3 regions of the Cupriavidus taiwanensis LMG 19424 genome follow, and region 3 is predicted to be linked to each of the others. Evidence: predicted binding sites of a transcription regulator. Region 3 holds the regulator's gene; each other region holds the start of a gene.
The links. The regulator FNR, encoded in region 3, switches genes on or off when oxygen is low (the NO sensors DNR and NnrR bind a similar motif). The targets are predictions, from matches to a motif close to TTGATNNNNATCAA.
Positions count from the first base shown of each region.

Region 1 (3,241 bases), 1.3 Mb from region 3:
GGTCAGGCGGCCGGGCTCGCGGCACACCAGCCCGTCGGCAGCCAGGCGCTCCAACTCGGCCAGTTCCGCGGCGAATGCCTCGTTGAAATCGATGCCATGGCGCGCCTCGATGGCGGGGAGATCGAGCACGCCATGGCACATCAGGTCGCCGATGATCTCGCGCCGCAGGTGGTCGTCGCCCGTCATCGCCACGCCCCGCGCCAGCGGCAGGCGGCCCTGGTCGAGCGCGCCGTAGTAGTCGTCGAGCGTGCGCGCGTTCTGCACGTAGCGCCCCGCGATCGCACCGATGGCCGAGATGCCGAGCCCGACCTGGTCGTAGCCGGCGTGCGTCGAATAGCCCTGGAAATTGCGCTGCAGCCGGCCCTCGCGCTGGGCCACCGCGAGGTCGTCATCGGGCAGCGCGAAGTGGTCCATGCCGATATAGACGTAGCCCTCGGCGGTCAGCCGCTCGATGGTCGAGACCAGGATGTCGAGCTTCTCGCCGGCCGGCGGCAACGCCTGTTCGTCGATGCGGCGCTGCGGCTTGAACACGTGCGGCAGGTGCGCATAGCTGTAGACCGAAAGCCGGTCCGGGCGCAGCGCCAGCACCTGGTCGATGGTGCGGCCGAAGCGCGCCGCGGTCTGGTGCGGCAGCCCGTAGATCAGGTCCAGGCTGACCGAGCGGAAGCCCAGCGCGCGCGCGGCGTCGACCACGGCGCGGGTCTCCTGGAACGGCTGGATGCGGTGGATGGCCTGCTGTACCTCGGCATCGAAATCCTGCACACCCAGGCTGACGCGATTGAAGCCCAGTTCGGCCAGCAGCGCCATGCGGTCCCGGTCGACCCGGCGCGGGTCGATCTCGATCGAATGTTCGCCCTCGCCAGCCAGGTCGAAATGCGTGTTCAGCAATGCCATCACGCGGCGCATTTCGTCCGGGTTCAGGAAGGTCGGCGTGCCGCCGCCCCAGTGCGACTGGATAACCTGGCGGCGCGCGCCCAGGCGCCCGGCCACCAGCGCCATCTCGCGCCCCAGGTAGCTGACGTAGCGCGCACTGCGGCCGTGGTCGCGGGTGATGATCTTGTTGCAGCCGCAGTAGTAGCAGATGTTCTCGCAGAACGGGATATGCAGGTATAGCGACAGCGGCGCCGGCGCGTCGGCGCGGCAGGCGTCCAGCGCATCGTGATACAGCGACAGGTCGGGACCGTTATGGAACCGGTCGGCCGTCGGGTACGAGGTATAGCGCGGACCGTTGCCGTCGATGCGCCCGGCCAGCGCGCGGAAGTCGGAGAGCGCGCGGCGGTCGAGCGCGGGGGAAGTCATGGCAGACGGGTTCATGGGGGGCGCGGGGGAATGGGTATGCGACACGTCATCGTAGGACCGGGCCGGCGCCCGCAGCTTGACCGCCGTCAAGCCCGGCACGGACCGGCAACAACGCTGCCTGCCGGGATGCGCGCGGACGTCACATTGGCGTCATGTGTAGCGGATACGCTGCGCGCCACCACGCCCGCGCGATCCGTCCTTGCCAACCATGTCACGTCCCTCTCGATCCACCACGCCCGCGCCGTACCCACCGCTGCGCGCACACCCGCCGGCAGATGCGGGTCGACGCCGGCTGCTGGCCGCGAGCGGCATGGCGCTGGCGCTGCCGGCGGTGCCGGTGGGTTCCGCCCTGGCACAGGCGCCGCGCACGGTGGTAGTCGGCCATCTGGTCGACCGCAGCGGCGCGCAGGCTGACCTGGCGCGCGATTACCTGGCCGGGGCCAAGGTCCTGTTCGACGCCGTCAATGCCGCCGGCGGCGCGATGCGCATCCGCCATGTGGTGCGCGATGCCGACCCGGATCCGCGCCGCGCGCTGGCGCAGGCGGTGTCGCTGGCCGATAGCGAACAGGCCGGGTTGCTGTTCGGTCCCGGCGACCGGCTGCTGCCCGTGCTGGCGTCTTCGGCCGAACTGGTCCGGCGCGGCATCCAGATCGTGGCACCGCTGTCAGGGCTGGCGCTGTCCGCGGACAATGTCTGGTTCACGCGCGCCGACTACCAGGCCGAACTGGACGCCGCCGCGCAGCAGTTGCGCGGCTACGGGCTGACGCACATCGCGCTGGCCGTGGCACCGGATTTTGCCGTGTCGTCGCTGGCCCGGCTGGAGGCGCAGACCGGCACCCGGGCGGTGGTGCTCGAAGGCACCGGCGAAGCGGCGGCGCGACGCATTGCCGCCGCGCGCCCGGGCGCGGTGATCGTCGCCGGCGACACCCTGGCCTATGCCGGTCTGGGCCGGGCACTGGCCGCGCAGGGTTGGTACGGGTTCCTGGTCGGCCTGTCCTCGGTCAGCGCCAATGCCGCGCGCGAGATCCTCGGCCGCGGCTACGCCGGCGGCCTGGTGCTGACCCAGGTAGCGCCGGGCCCGCAGCAGGCCACGTTGCGGGTGGTGAAGGAACACGTGGCGCGCATGAAGCAATACCTGGACGAGCCGCCGTCGCCGGCGACCCTGGCGGGCTATATCGGCGCCGCCTGGCTGGCGCGGTCGCTGCAGGGCGCGCGCCCGGGCGGCACGGCGGAGCTGCGGCGGGCGCTGCAGGGGCGCGTCGACGTGGGCGACTTCACGCTGGATTTCACGCACGGGCAGCGCGGCTCGCAGTACGTGACACTGGCGGTGACAGGCGCGCGCTAGACGTTGCTAGGGCGCCGGGCACGCTCAGCCGGCGACCGCCTTGCCACCATTGCCCAGCAGCGCCTTGAGCGCGCCGAGGCGGTCCTTCGGGCTCATTGCCGGGGTTGCGTCGACCGGCGCGGGCGCCTCTTCCAGCTTCATCTCGCCGATGAAGCGCGACGGCTGGCACGAGTAGGTCTCCCGCGCGCGCTTGCGCTTCTTGCACCAGCTGATCTGCAGGCTGCGCTGCGCGCGCGTGATGCCGACGTACATCAGCCGGCGCTCTTCCTCGATCTTCTCGTCGGTCATGTCGTCGTCTTCGCGGCAGTGGGGCAGGATCCCCTCTTCCACGCCGACCAGGAACACGTGCGGATATTCCAGTCCCTTGGAGGCGTGCAGCGTGGACAGCCGCACGGCGTCGGGATCTTCCTCGCGCCCTTCGAGCATGCTCATCAGCGCCACGGTCTGCGTCAGCTCGAGCAGGTTCTTGCCTTCGCTGCCGAAGCCGTCGGCGTTGTCGTAGCCGGTGGCTTCCTCGCCCTCGGCCGCTTCCGGCTTGGTGCCCTTGCGCTTGAGCCATTCGAGGAACTCGAGCGTATTGGTCCAGCGCGACTGCGC
Region 1 covers NC_010528.1:3,237,457-3,240,697, forward strand. The annotation lists gene hemN (oxygen-independent coproporphyrinogen III oxidase) at 1-1,314, opposite strand, end outside; gene RALTA_RS15015 (ABC transporter substrate-binding protein) at 1,610-2,644, shown strand; gene RALTA_RS15020 (UvrD-helicase domain-containing protein) at 2,669-3,241, opposite strand, start outside.
Region 1: hemN (oxygen-independent coproporphyrinogen III oxidase) is a predicted target of FNR. The motif match lies at 1,376-1,389, and genes of this name have one in related genera.

Region 2 (3,241 bases), on a different contig from region 3:
ATCTCGGCCAGCAGGTAGCCGAGGTGTTCGGTATGACGGCCGTGGCGGCCGCCGCTTTGCGCCCACTGGCCGGCGGGCACGCGCAGCGTGGCTTCTTCCAGTACCTCGCCGACATGGCGCTGCCAGGGCTCGGCCAGCGTGCCGGGAGCGGGAATCACGCCTTCGTTCGCCAGCGCGGTCTCGGCCGCATCGGCTTCGAACAGCTCGCCGGTGAACATCCACAGGTCGTCGAACGCGTCCTGCATGCGGCGGTGGCTTTCCTCGCTGCCATCGCCCAGGCGCACCACCAGGTCGGCGCTGCGGCGCACGTGGTAGGTCACTTCCTTGAGCGACTTGGCGGCGATCTCCGCGATGCGCGCATCGGTCGAGCGCTGCAGCGCCTCAAGCTGAAAGTAGTGCCACGTATCGAACAGGAACTGGCGCGCCAGCGTATCGGCATAGCTGCCGTTGGGCTGTTCCACCAGCAGCAGGTTGCGGAACTGGTGCGCATCGCGCAGGAATGCAAGGTGGTCGGCGGTGCGCCCCGCGCCCTCCACTTCCGCGGCATAGCCGAGCCACAGGCGGGTCTGGCCGATCAGGTCGAGCGCGACGTTGGTCAGCGCGATGTCCTCTTCCAGCGCCGGGCCGCGGCCGCACCATTCCGACAGGCGCTGGCCGAGCACCAGGGTGGAATCGCCGAGGCGCAGCAAATATTCGAGCTTGTGGTTCGTCATGGTCCGCGCCGTATCAGATGTGCTTGACCGCTTCCGGCATCGGGAAGAACGTCGGGTGGCGGTAGACCTTGCTGTTGGCGGGCTCGAACAGCGGGCCCTTGTCGCCGGGGCTGCTGGCGATCACGTCGCTGGCCCTGACCACCCAGACGCTGACGCCTTCGTTGCGGCGCGTGTAGACGTCGCGGGCGTTGTTGATCGCCATTTCGCCGTCGGGCGCGTGCAGGCTGCCCACGTGCTTGTGGGCCAGGCCGTGCTGGCTGCGGATAAAGATCTCCCAAAGCGGCCACTCTTTCATGGCAACCTCCTGTGTCAAGCGATTCGATGGGGGAGCGGCGCGCTGCGCCGCATGGGTCAGGCGGCGGCTTGCTGCGGCTGCTTGCCGGCCTGCTTGTCCGCGTGGGCCACCAGTGCGTCGCGGAACCATGCGCCGTCGTCCCAGGCCTTGACGCGGGTGCGCAGGCGGTCGCGATTGCACGGGCCGTTGCCCTGGATCACGTTGTAGAACTCGGACCAATCGATCTCGCCGAAGTCATAGTGGCCGCGTTCCTCGTTCCACTTCAGCTTCGGGTCGGGAATGGTCAGGCCCAGGTATTCGGCCTGCGGCACGGTCTGGTCGACCATCTTCTGGCGCAGCTCGTCGTTGGAGAACAGCTTGATGCGCCATTGCATCGACTGCGCGCTGTTGGGCGAATCGCCGTCGGATGGGCCGAACATCATCAGCGCGGGCCACCACCAGCGGTTGAGCGCATCCTGCGCCATCTGCTTCTGTTCGGGCGTGCCGTTGCACAGCTTCAGCAGGATGTCGTAGCCCTGGCGCTGGTGGAACGACTCTTCCTTGCATACGCGCACCATGGCGCGCGCATACGGGCCGTACGAGCAGCGGCACAGCGGCACCTGGTTGATGATGGCCGAGCCGTCGACCAGCCAGCCGATCATGCCGATGTCGGCCCAGGACAGCGTGGGGTAGTTGAAGATGCTGGAATACTTGGCCTTGCCCGAATGCAGGTCGCCCAGCATCTGGTCGCGCGACACGCCCAGCGTCTCGGCGGCGCTGTACAGGTACAGGCCGTGCCCGGCTTCATCCTGGATCTTGGCCAGCAGCACCGCCTTGCGCTCCAGCGTGGGCGCGCGGGTGACCCAGTTGCCTTCCGGCAGCTGGCCGACGATTTCCGAATGCGCGTGCTGGGAGATCTGGCGAACCAGGGTCTTGCGGTAGGCCTCGGGCATCCAGTCCTTGGCCTCGATCTTGATGCCGTCATCCACGCGGGCCTGGAACGCGCGCTCCTGCGGGTCCATCTCTTCCATCGCGCGGAGCCTTGTTGCTCCTGTCTCCACCAGCTGTGCGTACATGCCTGCTCCGCTTTTGTCGGGCCCCGCCCGGGGTCTTGATTTGCGTCAACCGCATTAGTTGCAATGCATGGTAGTGATACAATTTGATTCAAGCAATCAACGATTGTGTATCACTTTTAGGACCGCGATGGCGACCGCTCCCGACCCGCAACAGCCCTCCCCGCGCATTGCCCGGCTGGCGCGCGGCCTCAAGCTGGGTGCAAATTCCTTGCTGGTGACGCTATTCGGCGACGTGGTGGCGCCACGGCCGCAGGCAGTGTGGCTGGGGAGCCTGATCCGCCTCGCGGCGCCGTTCGGCATCAACGACCGGCTGGTGCGGACCGCTACGTTCCGGCTGACCGCGGACGACTGGCTCGCCGCCACCAGGATTGGCCGGCGCAGCTATTACGGCCTGTCGGAAGCCGGCCTGCAACGCGTCGTGCACGCCGGCAAGCGCATCTATGCGGGCGAGGCGCAGGAATGGGATGGCCGCTGGACGCTGGTGATGGTGCGCGGTGACGTGCGCGCCACCGTCCGGCAGAAGCTGAAGCGGGAGTTGCTGTGGGAAGGCTTCGGCGCGATCGCGCCCGGGGTCATGGCGCATCCCAGTGCGGACCTTGGCTCGCTGCGAGAGATTATCCAGTCAGCGCGCGCGCAGGACTACGTGGCGGTGATGGAGGCAAGCAGCCTGGCAGCATTCTCGATCCGGCCGCTGCAGGCGCTGATGCACCAGACCTTCAAGCTGGGCGATGTGGCGCACGCGTGGCAGGCGCTGCTGCGGCGATTTTCACCACTGGCGGAGGAAGCGGCAGACTTGCCGCCGGTCGATGCGTTCTTTGTCAGGACGCTGCTGGTCCATGAATACCGGCGCGTGCTGCTGCGCGACCCGAACCTGCCGGAGGCGCTGCTGCCGCAGGACTGGCCGGGGCGGACGGCGCGGGGGATGTGCAGCGGGATGTATGGGGCGCTGCTGGAGGCGAGCGAGGAATACCTGCATGGGGTGGTGGAGGTGGCGGAGGGCGGGTTGGCCGATGCGTCGAACGAATTGCGCAAACGGTTCAAGCATGCCTGACATCCCGCGAAACCCACCGGTCTGCTCCCCTCTCCCGCGCGCGGGCGAGGGGAGCCTGTGCGGGCGGCGATGGCGCTATCTGCGACGCCTCGCCTTCAGTACGTCTCCAGATGCAACCGCCCTTCCC
Region 2 covers NC_010530.1:1,734,030-1,737,270, forward strand. The annotation lists gene paaC (1,2-phenylacetyl-CoA epoxidase subunit PaaC) at 1-713, opposite strand, end outside; gene paaB (1,2-phenylacetyl-CoA epoxidase subunit PaaB) at 727-1,008, opposite strand; gene paaA (1,2-phenylacetyl-CoA epoxidase subunit PaaA) at 1,065-2,063, opposite strand; gene paaX (phenylacetic acid degradation operon negative regulatory protein PaaX) at 2,191-3,114, shown strand; gene boxA (benzoyl-CoA 2,3-epoxidase subunit BoxA) at 3,210-3,241, opposite strand, start outside.
Region 2: paaA (1,2-phenylacetyl-CoA epoxidase subunit PaaA) is a predicted target of FNR. The motif match lies at 2,099-2,112, and genes of this name have one in related genera.

Region 3 (3,241 bases):
GGCCCGCGCCCAGGCGCACGGCCGGCCGTCTCGACCACAGCCGGAGATAGCCCGACAGCCCCGACAGCACCAGCAGGTTCGGCAGCGTGCCAAGCCCGAACACGCCCATGACCAGCGCCCCGGAGCCGGCATTGCCCGCCAGCAGCGCCAGCGTCAGCGCGCCGTAGACCATGCCGCACGGTACCAGTCCCCAGGCCAGGCCCACGCCGTAACGCCGCGCCAGCCCGCCGCGCGCCCGCACGAAGGCAGGCATCGCGCCGGCGAGGCCGCTTATCCCGCCAATCCCGCCAATCCCGCCAGCCACCGCTGCGCCGGCGCGCGCCGCCAGCCGTTCCAGCCAGTGCACGGTAAAGGTACTGCCGCGCAGCAAGCGCCAGCCGGACCACAGCAGCATCAGGCTGCCGGCGCCGAACAGCCAGCGCTGCACCGGCAGGTAGTCCTGCTTCCATGCTGTGGCGCCGGCAGCACCCAGCGCTGCACCCAGCAGCATATAGGTGGAAATCCGGCCAATGTGCATGACCAACAACTCGCCAAGCCAGGCGCCCCGGCTGCGCACCAGGCGCACTGGCGCCGCCGTGGCGCCCCGCTGCTCGACAGCCAGCGCAACTCCGCCACACATGGCGGCGCAGTGCACCCCGCCCAGCAGGGCGAGCAGGAAAACACTGATCAATACGCCAAATGTCAAATCTGTCTCCCTGCCGCATCACATCGCACGGTAAAATGTTCGTATCGTGCCCCGCTGCCATTTCTAGCAGGTTCCAATTGCTCACCTCCATCCCCGTTACCGAGATGTCACCCCGCTGCTCCACCTGTGCGATGGGACAGCTGTGCCTTCCGGTTGGCATGTCGCAGCAAGACCTTGCCAAGATCGACACGCTGGTGCAGGAACGCATCCGCGTGCACAAGGGGGAAACCCTCTACCGCATGGGCGACCCGCTTACTGCGGTCTACGCCATCCGCTTCGGTACGCTCAAGACGCATGTCACCACCGAAGACGGACGCTCGCAGATTACCGGTTTCCACCTGCCCGGTGAAATCGTCGGCCTCGACGGCCTGGGCGAGATGCAGCATGCGTCCGATGCAACCGCGCTGGAAGATACCGAGGTATGCGTGGTCCGCATGAATGACTTGCAGTCGCTGTCGGCCGACCTGCCGTCGCTGCAGCAGCAGTTCCTGCGGCTGATGGGCAAGGAAATCACGCACGACCAACTGATGCTGGTCACGCTCGGCTCGATGCGCGCCGAGGAACGCCTTGCCGCCTTCCTGATCAATCTGTCGGAGCGGCTCTCGGCGCGCGGCTATTCGGCCTCCGAGTTCGTGATGCGCATGAGCCGCGAAGAAATCGGCAGCTACCTCGGGCTGAAGCTCGAGACGGTCAGCCGGCTGTTCTCGCGCTTTGCCGAAGCCGGGTTGATCCAGATCCGCCAGCGGCATGTCAAGCTGATCGACATCGACGGCATCAAGCAACTCTACAGCCGAAGCTGCTGATCCACCGCGGCGTTGCCGCGCCGCCTGCGGCGCCGGCAGCGCGGTGGTCCTTCCCTATTCCAGTTCGTCCGTATCGGCCAGCCGCGTCGGCATGGTGTACAGCGTCAGCCCGCTGGACAACGCACAGAACACCCACGCCAGCAGAAAGCCGACGGTATAGACCGACTCGCGCGACGACTCGATCGGATGGCCGAAGAATTTCAGGTCGCCCGGATCGACGACGGAAAACACCGTCGCCGTCGCCAGGCCCGCCATCAGGAAACCGGGCCACAGCACCCACATCAGCCAGCGCAACCTCATGGCTGCCTCGCTGCCGCGGCCCTGGGCGGCACAGCTTCCGCCTTCTCCACCACCAGGCCATGCCTGGTCGCGCCCTGCACCGGCATGTCCGGATGCGTCGACGCCAGCCAGATCGTCACGCCGCACGCCACCATGGCCAGCAGCGGACCGCTCATCAGCAGCCACGGCCACGGCTCCTTCCACCACGGATTGCCTTGCTGACTCATCTTGCCCCCTTCATCTTGGCGACTACGTACGAATCACCTAGCTTCACAAATCGCGCGGCACGATAAAACTGGTGGATTGCCGGATTTCGGCATGCCCCTGCTCCGTGCCTTCGCTCGTTACCGTTACGTTGATCTTGTGCGTGCCCTGCGTGGCGGCCTCGATCGGCACTCGGATGCGGATCGGCAGCAGCCGGTTGGAGGTCGGCGCCAGCGATTCGGCCTGCTTGTCGTATTCAACCGTCAGGCCCTTCAGTTCATCGCTGTCGGCGCGCACGCGGATCTGCATCGGCGCTTCGGTGGTGTTGATCAGCTGCAGTCGATAGACGTTCTCGATCCAGCGTCCTTCCACTTCCCGACCCAGCGCGCCGCGGTCGCGGATGATGTCGACCTTCAGCGGCGTGCGGAGCATGATCGATGCCATGAAGCCCGCCAGCAGCGCCGCCCAGATCACCGAGTAGATGATGATGCGCGGACGCAGCAGGCGCTTGCGCGACGCCGCCGCGGACAGGCCCTTGCGCATCGCGTTCTCCGAGGTGTACCGGATCAGCCCGCGCGGATAGTCCATCTTGTCCATGACCTGGTTGCAGGCGTCGATGCAGGCGCCGCAGCCAATGCACTCGTACTGCAGGCCATCGCGGATGTCGATGCCGGTCGGGCATACCTGCACGCAGATGCTGCAGTTGACGCAATCGCCCAAGCCGGCCTGGTGATGGTCGGTCTTGCGCGAGCGGCTGCCGCGCGGCTCGCCACGACCGACGTCATAGGTCACGACATAAGTATCGCGGTCCACCATCACGCTCTGGAAGCGCGCGTAGGGGCACATGTACTTGCACACCTGCTCGCGCATGAAGCCTGCATTGCCCCACGTGGCGAACGCATAGAACAGCATCCAGAACGCTTGCCAGGGCCCCAGCGACAGCGCCAGCACCTCGCCGCCCAGTTCACGGATCGGCGCAAAGTAGCCGATGAACGTGAAGCCGGTCCACAGTGCGATCAGCACCCACAGGAAATGCTTGGTGGCCTTGATGCGGAACTTGCGCAGGCTCCATGGATCCCCGTCGAGGCGGATGCGGGCGATGCGGTCGCCTTCGACCCGCCGCTCGATCCACATGAAGATCTCGGTATAGACCGTTTGCGGGCACGCGTAGCCACAGAACAGCCGCCCCGCGATCGCCGTGAACAGGAACAGCGCGAGTGCGGAAATGACCAGCAGCACGGCCAGGTAGATCACGTCCTGCGGCCACAGC
Region 3 covers NC_010528.1:1,954,455-1,957,695, forward strand. The annotation lists gene RALTA_RS08940 (sulfite exporter TauE/SafE family protein) at 1-685, opposite strand, end outside; gene fnr (fumarate/nitrate reduction transcriptional regulator Fnr) at 763-1,488, shown strand; gene RALTA_RS08950 (hypothetical protein) at 1,543-1,788, opposite strand; gene RALTA_RS08955 (membrane protein) at 1,785-1,994, opposite strand; gene ccoG (cytochrome c oxidase accessory protein CcoG) at 2,038-3,241, opposite strand, start outside.